Regions from separate parts of the Sporosarcina sp. P1 genome, predicted to be linked through region 1. Evidence: riboswitches for the same ligand, from Rfam matches in the RefSeq annotation. Region 1 holds a riboswitch; the other holds the start of a gene.
What was found. Region 1 has a riboswitch for lysine ahead of CSV73_RS13980 (Na+/H+ antiporter NhaC family protein). Riboswitches for the same ligand answer to the same signal wherever they lie in the genome.
Positions count from the first base shown of each region.

Region 2: it holds a riboswitch for lysine, as region 1 does, so the genes downstream of both, dapA (4-hydroxy-tetrahydrodipicolinate synthase) here and CSV73_RS13980 (Na+/H+ antiporter NhaC family protein) in region 1, are expected to answer to the same signal.

Region 1 is NZ_PDYS01000018.1:15,046-21,852, reverse strand. Features, by position in the region: gene lipA (lipoyl synthase) at 1-465, opposite strand, end outside; gene CSV73_RS16375 (methionine/alanine import family NSS transporter small subunit) at 664-798, opposite strand; gene CSV73_RS13985 (sodium-dependent transporter) at 799-2,319, opposite strand; gene CSV73_RS13980 (Na+/H+ antiporter NhaC family protein) at 2,480-4,048, opposite strand; lysine riboswitch at 4,242-4,417, opposite strand; gene yunB (sporulation protein YunB) at 4,473-5,240, opposite strand; gene CSV73_RS13970 (bifunctional metallophosphatase/5'-nucleotidase) at 5,288-6,667, opposite strand; gene CSV73_RS13965 (sulfite exporter TauE/SafE family protein) at 6,673-6,807, opposite strand, start outside.
Region 2 is NZ_PDYS01000007.1:125,362-132,168, reverse strand. Features, by position in the region: gene CSV73_RS09255 (tetratricopeptide repeat protein) at 37-1,257, opposite strand; gene grpE (nucleotide exchange factor GrpE) at 1,342-1,932, opposite strand; lysine riboswitch at 2,221-2,398, shown strand; gene dapA (4-hydroxy-tetrahydrodipicolinate synthase) at 2,516-3,409, shown strand; gene CSV73_RS09240 (transposase) at 4,085-4,690, shown strand; gene CSV73_RS09235 (GntP family permease) at 4,816-6,099, opposite strand; gene CSV73_RS09230 (CoA-acylating methylmalonate-semialdehyde dehydrogenase) at 6,208-6,807, opposite strand, start outside.

The DNA of each region.
Region 1 (6,807 bases):
ATCCGATGGCAGTACTTCAATAGAAGTAAATGGATTTTTCCTGCGAATCGCACGAATGGTTTCCGCGAAAATCGCAGATCCTCCATCCTTCAAGTCGTCACGTGCTACAGCTGTGACAACGGCATGTTTCAAATTCATCAATTCAACTGATTCTGCTACGCGTTCCGGTTCAGCGGTGTCAAGTTCGTTAGGTAAACCTGTTTTAACTGCACAGAAACGACATGCCCGTGTACACACAGCCCCTAAGATCATAAAAGTAGCTGTACGTCGCTCTCCCCAACACTCGTGAATGTTCGGACAACGTGCTTCTTCACATACGGTATTCAAGTTTTTTTCGCGCATTAATTTCTTTAAACCTGTATAGTTCTCATTGGTGTTTAGCTTAATTTTCAGCCAATCCGGCTTTCTAACATGCTCAGATTTTCTTCCTGTTTCAGGTTTGCATGACAACGCTACCGACTCCATTCTGTTGATAGATTCTACTCATGTCAATGTAACATAAATTCAGATAACCTTCAATTATAGACAGCATTTGATATGCACTATAAAGACGAATTCTGCTAGAACAGCCCCACTGGTGAAACAACTGAAAGGAGCTCATGCCAACTCACAACAAAAAAAACACTTGCAACCAAATGTCCGGTTACAAGTGTCCATCGTTTACTATTCGATTTTGAATTTCTTTCGAAACTTACTGAGGATCGTAGCGTAAAAGATGCTAATAAATAGACCGCCCCAGATGATGGTCACACCGAGTAGCATCATGAGAATTGCAGAGCCGCTCATTCCTGTATCCATTTATAGCCCCCCTTTATCTTCTTCATAATCTGATACGATTCTTGTGTTGTCTTTCCATTTTAATGAGGTGAAAACGATCGACATCACGAATGCGCCAATTGCTACCGGCCAGCCAATCGTCCATAAGAACGATGTAGGATACCCTTCATAGTTTTCTGCAATATTGTCTTTAATCAGGAAGAATAACATCGTACCCAATACTAACGGTGTGATGAATGATAACGATACTTTCCACCACCAGCCGAGACGAATATCTGATACTGCATTCGCATGCTGTTCGAACAGTCCGAGTTTTCTGAACACCCAAGCTAGTAAGATAACTTCCACTAAACCGATGACTGCGATACCAAATTGGTTGATGAAGTAATCTGCCACGTCTAGGAAGTATAACCCCCCGTTCGTTGCATACAGCATGGAGATGACTGCTGACAGTCCAATACCGATCGTCACCGAGCGACGTCTTGAAATATTGAATTTATCTGACATACCTGCAATGTACGTTTCACAAATCGAGATGAGTGATGTGATACCAGCAAGTGTCAGTGACAGGAAGAAGAATGCACCGAACAGGCCATTTAATCCTGGCATTTGATTAATAATTTCAGGGAACACGACGAATGCAAGCCCTACACCTGCAGTAGCAACGTCTGCTACATCTACTCCTTGATTTGTTGCCATGAATCCTAGTACGGCAAACACTCCGATACCTGCCAATAACTCGACAGAAGAGTTGGCAAAACCTGTAATAAAGGCGTTATTTGTAATATCCGATTTCTTCGGTAAATAACTAGAATACGTGATCATAATTGCAAATGCGATCGATAAACTAAAGAAGATATGTCCATATGCTGCAACCCATACACGGGGGTTCAGTAATTTATCGACGTCTGGTTTAAAGAACGCATCCAGTCCAATCATGGCTCCATCAAGTGTGATGGCACGGATGACGACAAATAAGAAGAGTAGGAAAAGAACAGGAATAAATATCCGATTCGCCAACTCAATCCCTTTCTTGACTCCGCCAATTAAGATGATGTAACAAATCACCCAGACAAGGAGCAATGGTAGTACTACGCCTCCAACGAGTCCTCCAACTTCCCCAGGGTTATCGGCTAAGCTCAGAACGTCTCCAAAGAAGAATCCTTCCGGGTCTTTTCCCCACGATAAACTAAATGAGTAGACGGTATATTTCATGGCCCATGCAATGATTACGGCATAATAGGTAGAAATAACGAAGGATACAAAAATCCCCCACCAACCTAGAAACTCAGCTTTTTTACCATTCAAACGGAAGAATGATAGTGGGGCTGATCCACGGTATTTATGACCAATCGTGAATTCCATGATCAGAATCGGAATACCTGCTGTTAAAAGTGCAAATAAGTACGGGATAAAAAATGCGCCGCCGCCATTTTCATAGGCGACATAAGGAAAGCGCCAAATGTTTCCGAGTCCTACAGCCGACCCCACTGCAGCCAATATAAAGCCAGCTCTCGTTCCCCACTGTGAACGATTCTCCATACAACTTCACCTCTCTTTTGTTATTTTACAAAACTTTCACCATTCAATTTATTCTGACAACTTTAGTTCTGTATATTTAGTATAAACAGCCCAATTAGAGATGTCAAAACAAATTTAGACTAAGAATGAAGTAATTATCACTCTTAGTCTAAAAGGGAAACTATGCTATTTGTTCTGAACGTTTCTTACCTTTAGTGCTCAAATACGTAAATAAAACTATCAGAGTAATAATAACAGCTACTAAACCGATCCAGACAGAACCAGTCACTCCGAGAACGATGTACCCAATTGCAGCTACACCAGCTGCGACAAGCGCATAAGGTAACTGTGTGGATACGTGATCCATATGGTTACAACCCGCTCCAGTAGAAGAAAGTATAGTCGTATCAGAAATCGGTGAACAGTGATCACCAAATACCGCGCCTGCAAGTACTGCCGCCAATGCCGGTAATAATAGTTCAGGTGCTGCATTGACCATGATCGTACCCGCAATTGGCATCAAAATACCGAAAGAACCCCATGAAGTGCCTGTCGAGAACGCCATTAATCCTGCTAATACGAAGATCAATACCGGAAGGAAAGTGACAGGAATATTCATACGCTCTACCATCGTAGAAAGGAATAGACCTGTATCGAGGGAAGCGATTAGTTCAGTCAATCCCCAAGCGAAAATCAAAATAAGAATAGCAGGCATCATCGCTCTCACTCCGCTAATCAATGCACGGCCCATCCATGATACACTTGCAGTTTCGTTCTTTTTCATTTGTAGAATATATAACAACATAGCTAGCAAAGTAGCTGTAACACCACCAATTACTAGAGAGAACGGTACATCAGTATTTTCAAATATTGCCCAAATATCGAAAACGCCTGCTTCTTTATAGCCCGTGAAAATCATCATGCCGAGTGTCACCGCAATTAACGTCAAGATCGGCGCAACCAAATCACGAACTTTTCCATGCGTATGCTCAGGGAATTCTTCTTTCAACTGACCTGGTATTTCTTTACTTGGGTCATATAGTTCACCTTTGTTCATGGCGCGATCTTCATGCTTCTTCATCTCAAAGAAGTCATTATTCGTCCAAGCAAAGAAGAAGACCATGGACAATGTCGCAATGACATAGAAGTTCATCGGCGCCATCAAAACGAATGCAGTTAATGGTGAATAGCTCACCGCTGCCGTTGTACCTAAAATAAGCGCAAGTTGTCCAATTAAGAATGCGCCCCAGCTTGAGATGGGCGACACGACACAGATGGGTGCCGACGTAGAGTCGATGAAATAGGCCAATTTCGCACGAGAGATTTTGTGCTGATCTGTAATTGGTCTCGCAATTTGTCCAACTGCCAAAGCATTGAAATAGTCATCCACAAAAATTGCAATCCCAAGCCCCATCGTCAACAGCTTGGCTCCACGTTTTGTACGGATACGAGTAACTGCCCAGCGCGCAAATGCAGCGCTTCCTCCAGATAGACTGACGAATGCCGTAATGACACCTAGTAATAATAGAAATAGCATAATAAATATATTGTATGTATTAAGCCCGCCATCCCAAAATGAAACTGTCATGGCCTTCCATATACCTTTCAGTGTCTCAAATGGAGCAAAGTTCGCTAACAGTAAAGCCGCTGTAACAATTCCCGCTCCTAATGATAATAATACTCTCCTTGTCACTAACACCATCACGATGGCGATAATAGGAGGCAAAATAGAGACCCATGTTCCGATCATTGTAATTCCTCCTCTTTCTAGTTGCTAGATGATATCGAAATGCAGAAGATCTTTCGAAGAGTGGAAAGCAGATACTATCTTGTAATTCCAAAATTTCCCGATAAAAAAGCCAACCCCACAGGCAGTAGCATACGTGTAGGAGTCGGCCAGTCAATTGGTCAAAGCAAAGTATTAAATAAATCGCAGTACAATTGGCAACTGTAGCTCTCCATACATTTATCGCTGTATGACAGTGTCATTCCTCTTCGAAATGACCCCAACTTGAGAAGTTGACTCTTCTCAAACTTCGGCATTGCCTCCTTTCGCTCGCGGTCATAGATGTCACTCTCTCGCCAGGTACTCATAAACTATGCAGCCTCTACGTAAGTCTCGATATTCTTCTATTCTTAGTGTAGCAATAATCGACATTGTTCACAACACCCATTTACTCCGTCTTCTCAAGTGGGACTTCGATTTGTGCTGGCGTTTGCTCTCCTTTCGAATAGATTTGAGGTACTTTCCCTCTAATTAATCCCATTGCGATAGGAATTTCCTGTTCTACGACACTCTTACTTGTCGCTAGCGGAACTATGATCTGTACATTCACTTGCAACATCAGATTCACTTCTACATACGCATTGTTAATGCCGAATTCCCGTATATTTGTTTCAACGTTCGCATGTACATCACCCACGACATGAAAACGTATAGGGATTTTCGGTCCCAAGTTACCGATTAGCGGTATATTCGTCGCTTGCCCAAGTGGAACGAAGAACACGATACCTTGTTCTTTTTGCATGCGATCTGGATTATACTCGAGATCTCCGAGTGGCGGTAACATATCCAAATCTCCGCCTTCAGCACGCTCTAGATGATCTTCTACGAGTTGATGAATTTCTGACATGACTTGGCTGATGATTTCTGCGTTAAATTTAGTCGTCACCGTATCTGTCGTATTATCGGGAATATTTTCGATAATTTCATTAACATCGTAGACACTCGTGGACCGATTTTTAATAGCTTGACTGATAACGTGACTAGCTATTTTCTGCGTTTGCACTTCGGCATATTGTGTATAGATTGGCGTTAACTGTTTATTGACCGTATAGAAAAATATCGCCACTCCCACCAAAATTGTCGGGATGACAAAGCGCAGTATAGTTTTGCCATAATTAAATTTCTTTGGTCGTTTCTGATTCGTATAAAACCGCATGAAAACGCCTCCTACTTCACATTATGCGAAATAAGAGGCGGACATAACTAGCGCTCATTGAAATATTTTCTTCCATACCAACCGAGAATATCGCGAATCATTTCTGGCATGATATATTCTTTTTTCGCTTCCTTTAATAACGGATAGAAAAAGCCGAACGTGAACATATCAAGTGTGGCCAACGTATACATTTCACCAGGCTCCACCAAACGATTGCCTGCAAATAATTTTCCGTCCATGTTGCGGTATAAATGTTCATGTATCATGCTACCCATCAGCGTACCACGAAATCCTAAACCTCTTATCGGAAGTTCTGTCCACTTTGGATCAAGTGACTCCTCGTAGATCGTCAACAAATCAGCACCATCCAGATGGATAAGGCAAGGATTGATAGGGTGTGGCAATAAAGAATGCAAATCCCCTTTCGTCACCCACCCTTTACCTAAACTACCAAGGAAAATCCCTGCATTGAATAGTGCACAGTCGGCATCGAGATACGTAAGTAATGCGCGACCAAACAGCGACGATAATGGACTATCTCCTGTTAAGCGCTGTGATAATGGTGCAGGATTATAAAATACTGGAGCTTCTAGAGCCTCTTCTCCTTTAGCAAATAAGCTATTCACTTGTTCAATATCCGCTTCTGACATTTCCATCATCTGTGTTGGAAAAACCTCTGCTTTCATATGAACGACTTGACCTGTCATACGGTCTATATCGACTTGAACATGACCGACATAATGACCAAACTTTTCTGCTGCCGCAAGTAATGTGTCATCGATCCATTCACCATGTTGTAATAAATGATGCGTGTGTGCACCTAAAATCACATCGATTTCCGGACATTGCGCAGCCAAAAGACGGTCTTCATTGATGCCTAAATGCGAAAGACAAACGATGACATCGCATTGCGGACGCAAGTTGCGTGCCATTTCCTGCAACGCCGTGTGCGGTTCGCCTACGCTCCAGCCAAGTTGTTCATAAAACGCGTAGTATGGCGCCGTGGCACCTATGACACCGACGCGCACACCTTCTGTAGTCTCATATACCTTGGACGTTTTCGCCCAGTACGGCAGCTTACCATCCAGTTCAGTCAAGTTGCAGAGCATTACATCAAAGTGCGCGTCTTCATATAATCTATTCAGCGCTTCCTTAGACATGGTGATTCCTTCATTATTGCCAATCGTTACTGCGTCATATCCTGCGTCGTTTAATAATTCGATATTTCCTTTACCTTCTGTTCCTTCGGTAAACGGATGTGACCGATCAATATGGTCTCCAATATCAAATAGAAAATAAGACTCCCCATTGGCTTCCGCTAGTTGCTTCCGCTTTTTAAGAAAGTGATGAATTTGCGGCCAATTTTCGAAATGACTATGGATGTCATTCGTATGATAAATATGAATCGTCGCTACTGTTTCCTTCATATGTGTCAACCCCAAATCCCCTCATAAATGGAATGTAGTCCAAAGACGAGTAAAATGATGCGTATGACTAAAACTAATGTCTCTGATTTCATTTTGCTATTTAAATAGGCTCCGAGCATTCCACCGAAATAGGCTCCCGG
Region 2 (6,807 bases), on a different contig from region 1:
TCCTGTTTTTGTGGTGTAGCGCGGTCACAAGCTAACTCAGCTAGCTTCTTCGTCATCCCCACTCTCGCCTTCTACTACAAACTTCTTCATAGCCCTTGCTTCATACGTTACCCAGTCTTCATCGGGCTTGTTGATCAATTCGTCCAAAATCGAAACCGCTTGTGCCTCTTCACCGAGCTGCCACAAAGCACGGCTTTCCTGAAGACGAATCCCTTCTCGGTAAGGTGATTCCATATAATTCACATCTTGTTCTTTACTGAATGCTTTCGCGACCTCCACGACATCTTCATACTTCTGCTCACGTAAATAACTCGAAGCTAGGAAGTACGATGCATCGTCCGTGAAGTAATCACTTTCTTCCGTGCGCACAGCGTATTCTAAATACGCAACAGCTGCTGGGAAGTCTTCCTTTACGAATTGCCTATAGCCTTCATTATAATACATATTCGCTGCTTCATTTGAAACGAATGCAAGCTCCGTTTCTTCTTTCGGCTCTACCTCTTCTACTCTTTTTTCAACCGGCTCTTCTTTCTTAGACACAGTCTCCGTAATAGCCGGTTTTTTCACCGGTGCTGTAGTGGGTGACTCCGTAGCGGTTTCAGGCTGTGTCAGTAGATTCGCTAGTAACCAGACGAAAAATACTAACAGCACGGTCGCAATACTAGCGAATAGTACTACCGCCTCTTTTTTCAGCTTACGTTTGCGCCTAGGCTTAGGAACCGGTCGTGCGATATCTGGACGTGGAGGTTCTGCCGCCACAGCACGTTTGATAGTCGGATCGTCGAGTACATACAAAGGTAGCCCCGCCGTATAACGAGATAAAGTACCGCTTTCATAACGCGCCAACAAGACCGTTTTCATACGATATAATTCAATCGGGACGGGCAGTTTTCCTGCCAGCTGAATCGCGTGATCAATAATATGTAGTGCGTTTTCACCAAATCCTAGCTGAATTTCCGACACTGCATGGTTGTATTCATCGATGACCTGCGTATACGTGTCCCAATTGTCGGTAATCGTTTGCTTCAATTTAATGGCATGTGACTCGTCGCTATCTAGTTCCTTCAGGTAAGCTAATGCCACATGCAAATTTCCGACCTTACTCTCAAGCAACGCTTTATGCCACAGAATCTGCTTGCGGCTAACATTCAACTTTTCCAATTCCCGTATCGTATCAAGTGCCATCGTGTAACGTTTCTGTCGTATCTCTTGTTGCATTTGCTGAATTAGCATAGGAACGTTAGTAAATGAACTCATTGAATCACCTCCACCTACTAAACGGGCGTACGTAGTGACTCACCCATTGATCAATTGTTATGCTCGTCATAAACGTTCCTCCTTTTACGAAACCGTTTTCACTTGTGCATCTTGAATGACTTGACCTTCTATTGAAAAGGCTCTGCGGAATACAGCCGCCACTTTAAAACGCTCGATCCCTTGTGCTTCTTCTTCGGGTATAGTGCCAACCGCTTCCATATAGCTTTCATCGAAATACTCATCGTACACCGGTAACTCTGTTATACCGATTTCTTCAAGTAAGAGCTGCGCTTGATCCATCACAGCATCCAATTGTGCAAGTAAATCGACAGATGCAGGATCAACCGTTTGACGCACGTCTTCAAATAAACTAAAGATTTGCACCGCGCGTTTTGCCATTTGGACGCGGTCTTGCAATGCTTCATCTTGCAAACGCGTGATGGCCTCATCAACGGGCAAGACGGCTTGATTGCTCTCCAACAATTCTTCTAGGGAGCGAAAACTCGTCGATGTAAATTGCTGAAATTGCTTTAAATCTTCTTGTGTGACGGGCTTCTCGATAGGATCTACTTCGAAATCTTCAATCGTAATTTTCTCCAACTGTAATAATTCTTTATCCAATATGCGCTGTAACTCTTCCGGCCTGTTATTCGCGGACTCATGTATAGTACTCATCGAATTCCCCTTTTCAGAAAACTTATGTAATGCATAAATCAAGCAAGAAAAGCCCAGTTTACCCTTAGGCTATTATACTGATAAGATAGCACTTTTTGGAGGCTAACACAATACTGGGCAGTGAATTGTCGAAGGAATGAGGCGACTTTCGTACACTTGTTGACCCATTGTTGCACGAAGTGGCATCGATAGACAGAACATTCATCTAGAAATGTTAAGGTTGCTATTTCTTCAGATAACAAGTAGAGTAGGGATTAATTAAACTTTCACTTATTTCGATAATTTCGGAGTAAGGATAGAGGCGCAAAAACCATTAGTACACAATCAGAGAATCATGAGGTTCTGTGAAGATTGTGGAAAGGGGAATTTGCCGAAGCGGCGAGACACTCATGATCTCCAAGCTGATTCTGGACTGAACAAGTGCAGGATTGTCATATAGGAAACTATATGGTGGGCTATCTCGTGCAAAGAAATAATTCATTATTTCAACGCAACAGCGAGCCCTCGTTGTTGCTTTTTGCGTTCAATTACGTACCGCCCCCACCTCTATGTTTTTTAATAAAATGATAGGATGTGGAGAATAATGAATTTCGGATCAATTATGACAGCGATGGTTACTCCGTTTGATGAAAGAGGAGACATCGATTACCCAGCAACACAAAACTTAATCAATCACTTACTAGCCAATGGAACAGACGCACTAGTTGTCGCAGGTACGACAGGAGAATCCCCTACTCTTACTGCACAAGAGAAAGTAGAACTATTCAAATTCACTGTGCAAACCGTTGCAGGTCGCGCGCCAGTTATTGCAGGTACAGGAACAAACAGTACAAGAGAATCCATCGACTTGACGATCCAAGCAGAAGAAGCTGGCGTCGACGGAATTATGCTTGTCGTCCCGTATTATAATAAGCCTTGTCAAGAAGGGTTGTACCAGCACTTCAAGACGATTGCACAAACGACTACATTACCGGTCATGCTGTATAACATCCCAGGACGTAGTGCCGTGAATATGTTGCCCGAAACGATTATCCGATTGGCAAACAACGTATCGAATATTACGTCTGTCAAAGAAGCAAGTGGTGATCTAGAAGCCGTTGCGGCGATCATTGAACATACCGGAGATGACTTCTTTGTCTACACAGGTGATGATGCGTCTACACTTCCTGTACTCGCTATTGGCGGCGCCGGCATTGTGTCGGTTTCTGCTCATATTATAGGAAATGAAATGCAAGAAATGGTGCACCACTTCAAGACCGGCAATACCAAGCAAGCTGCTACCATTTATCGTGGCCTATTGCCGATCATGCAAGCGATGTTCGCTGCACCGAACCCTTCTCCTACAAAAGCCGCGCTGAACTTGACGGGCGTACCGGTTGGTGGCGTTCGTTTACCGATGATTGCGTTGCCTGACGAACAAGTAGAATCGTTAAAAGACCTTCTAGCGCTTCGAAACCAATCCGCAATCGGCCTTTGATCCATATATAGAAACCACTTTAAGCTGCTGCGAGTCGACCGTATGATATGGTCGTCTCGTAGCAGCTTTTTGATTCATTCGATACGGTGCCAGGTTCTACGACACGGTACCAGGTCCTCACACAATTCGAACACAATTCGGCTGTGACACCGACACAGTACCAGGTCCACACACAATTCGAACTCAATTTGGCTGTGATACGATACGGTACCAGGTCCTCACACAATTCGAACACAATTCAGCTGTGATACGATACGGTACCAGGTCCTCACACAATTCGAACACAATTCGGCTTTGACACCGACACAGTACCAGGTCCTCACACAATTCGAACACAATTTGGCTGTGACACCGACACAGTACCAGGTCCTCACACAATTCGAACACAATTCGGCTGTGATACGACACAGTACCAGGTCCTCACACAATTCGAACACAATTCGGCTGTGATACGACACAGTACCAGGTCCACACACAATTCGAACACAATTCAAGCACAATTCATTCAGGAATTAAATTCTTCTACTGTAACAGCTGCAAAAATTCAATTCTTCAAACCTATAACGTTATTCGTACGCACTTTCCATTTTCCAAAATTCAATTTCACTCTTTTGACCAAAATAAAACTTCTCCACTATACTCAATATATTCACAAAATAATAGGAGGAGAGGTTAATGGCAAGACGTAAACGGAATTGGAGGCCGAATGCAAACTACCATGTCGTCATGCGCGGCAATAACCGACAGAACATCTACAACACGGAAGATGATATGTGGCATCTGATGCGATGCATAGGCCATGCATCTATCTATTATCAATTCACAATTTTCGCGTTCTGTATCATGACCAATCACTATCATATTCTACTTCAATCTGAAGACAGCCTATCTAAAATCATGCGGCATATCAATCGAAAATACAGCGATTATTACTCTAAACGTTATGGATATATTGGACAACTTTATCAGGGCCGATATTATTCTAAAGAAGTAAAATCTCCATACGCAATGCTCGCTGTAAGCCGCTATATTCACCGCAATCCGATCACAACAAAAACACCTTTGGTCAAGCATTTGGCTGATTATCCATTCAGCACATTCCCCTACTATCACTCTTCTGCACCGTCACCTTATTCGTATCTTGATACATCTAAACTCCCACACTGCTTACCTCAACCATTCGAGAAAACTACAGAAGCCTACGTGCATTATTGTTTGATGGACATAGAGGATATTTTGAACCGCCAGAAAAGTAAGGATATTCTAGAAGCGTTCCCTTAATCTCAATATAATGAAATACCAAAAGACTTCTAATGTACTGGATTAGAAGTCTTTTGGCGCGATACGCTGAGTTGTCTGAATAGTTTAGAAGTTGTGTGGGGACCTGGTACCGTTTGCGAACACCATCAATAAATCCCCATAATCCCAAGCGCAATCGCAGGAATCAATGAAAGCATAGGGAACACTATCGCGATCACACCCATCTCTCTATACGATTCCTTGTGGGTCATACCTGTCACAATTAAAATCGTCAAGATCGCCCCGTTGTGAGGAAGAGAATCCAATCCACCCGATGCAATTGATGCAATGCGGTGAAAGGCTTCGGGCGCAGGACCCGTAGTGGTTGCAATCTCATAGTAATGCGAGCCTAGTGCTTCTAATGTGATACCAAGACCACCGGAAGCTGACCCTGTCGCTCCCGCTAAAACGTTTACCGCAATGGCTTCAGAGATTAAAGGGTTTGCATTGATTCCTAAAATCGCGTCGCTTAACTTTTCAAAGCCCGGAACCGATCGTACAATCGTTCCGAATCCTACTGCGGCACTCGTGTTGATCATCGCCATAACAGAATCGCTCGCTCCACTGTTTACTGCTTTTGTGAAGCCTTTGAATTCTCTAATAGAAATGAGTAAAATTAGAACAATGCCCGTTGCCAAGGCTATGACAATATCCCATTTTAAAAAGTTCAATGTAATAATAACAGCCAGTAAAGGTAATAACGAAAGTATGATATGTGGATAGTTCGTACGTGGTTCAGCATTCAAGTCCTCTTCACGTTCTTCGAAAACTTCCCCTGCTTCTCTTAACACTCGTACTCTACGATTCAAATACAATACGGAACAGACAATCATGAACGCCGATGAAACAAGTCCGATAATCGGAGCCGCTGCCGCTGTCGTATGAAAGTACTGTGTCGGGATCAGATTCTGAATTTGCGGTGTACCTGGCAATGCCGTCATGGCGAATGTCATCATCCCCGCTACAATCGTTCCTGGAAGAAGACGTCTGCTAATATTCGCTTCACGGAACATATTCAGGGCCAATGGATAGACTGCGAATACAACAACGAACACACTCACACCACCGTAAGCCAATACACTTGCTGCCACAATGACACCAATGATTGCACGCTCTTTACCAAAAACGCGTGAAATTCCAATAGCTACTGAATGGGCCATTCCGCTGTACTCCATCAACTTCCCGAAAATCGCCCCCAACATAAATACCGGGAACCATTGCTTTGCAAAGTTAACGAACCCTGTCATATATGTATCCGTATACGCGTCCAATAAGTTTAATCCACCGAATAGTGCTACGATTCCTGCACAAATCGGTGCAATCCAGATGATCGACCAACCTCTATAAGCCAATACCATAAGTAACACTAAACCTATAAATATCCCTAACATCCTACCCCTCCTCCAACTGACTATGTACTATTCAAAATAAAACGACTTTAATTTAGAAAAATAGCAGGATCGGAGTTAAATATTCACTACGATCCTGCTTATGGTCAATTAACTACTTGGGAAGTCGAAATCTGTTTTGCTTTCATCATTATAAGAAGTATCAAACCATCTCTCAGAAACGGTTTTAGTTTTCGTAAAGAAGCGAACCGTATCCGGACCAAACATTTGCCCTTCACCAAATCTGGAGCGTTTCCATCCACCGAAGTTATGATAACCAACTGGAATGGGAATCGGAACATTTACCCCTACCATTCCCACTTCGATTTGATCCGTGAACGTCCGTGCAGCGCTTCCACTGTTGGTAAAGATCGTCACGCCATTACCATATTCGTGCTCATTAATTAGATCAATCGCTTGTTCGAGCGTATCTACCCTAACCACGATTCGTGCAGGACCGAAGACTTCTTCCTTGTACACACTCATGTCTGTTGTTACATGATCAAGCAATGTTGGTGCTAAGTAATAGCCTCCTTCATCCGCTACTTTAGGATTTCGTCCGTCCACAGCTAGGACGGCTCCTTCTTCTATAGCCAAATCGATGGATTTCACTACACTCGCTTTTGCTTCAGCACTGATCACAGGTCCGAAATCTGCTTCTTTGTCATCGAACTTTCCGACTTTCAGTTCATTCACTTTTTCTGTTAGCTT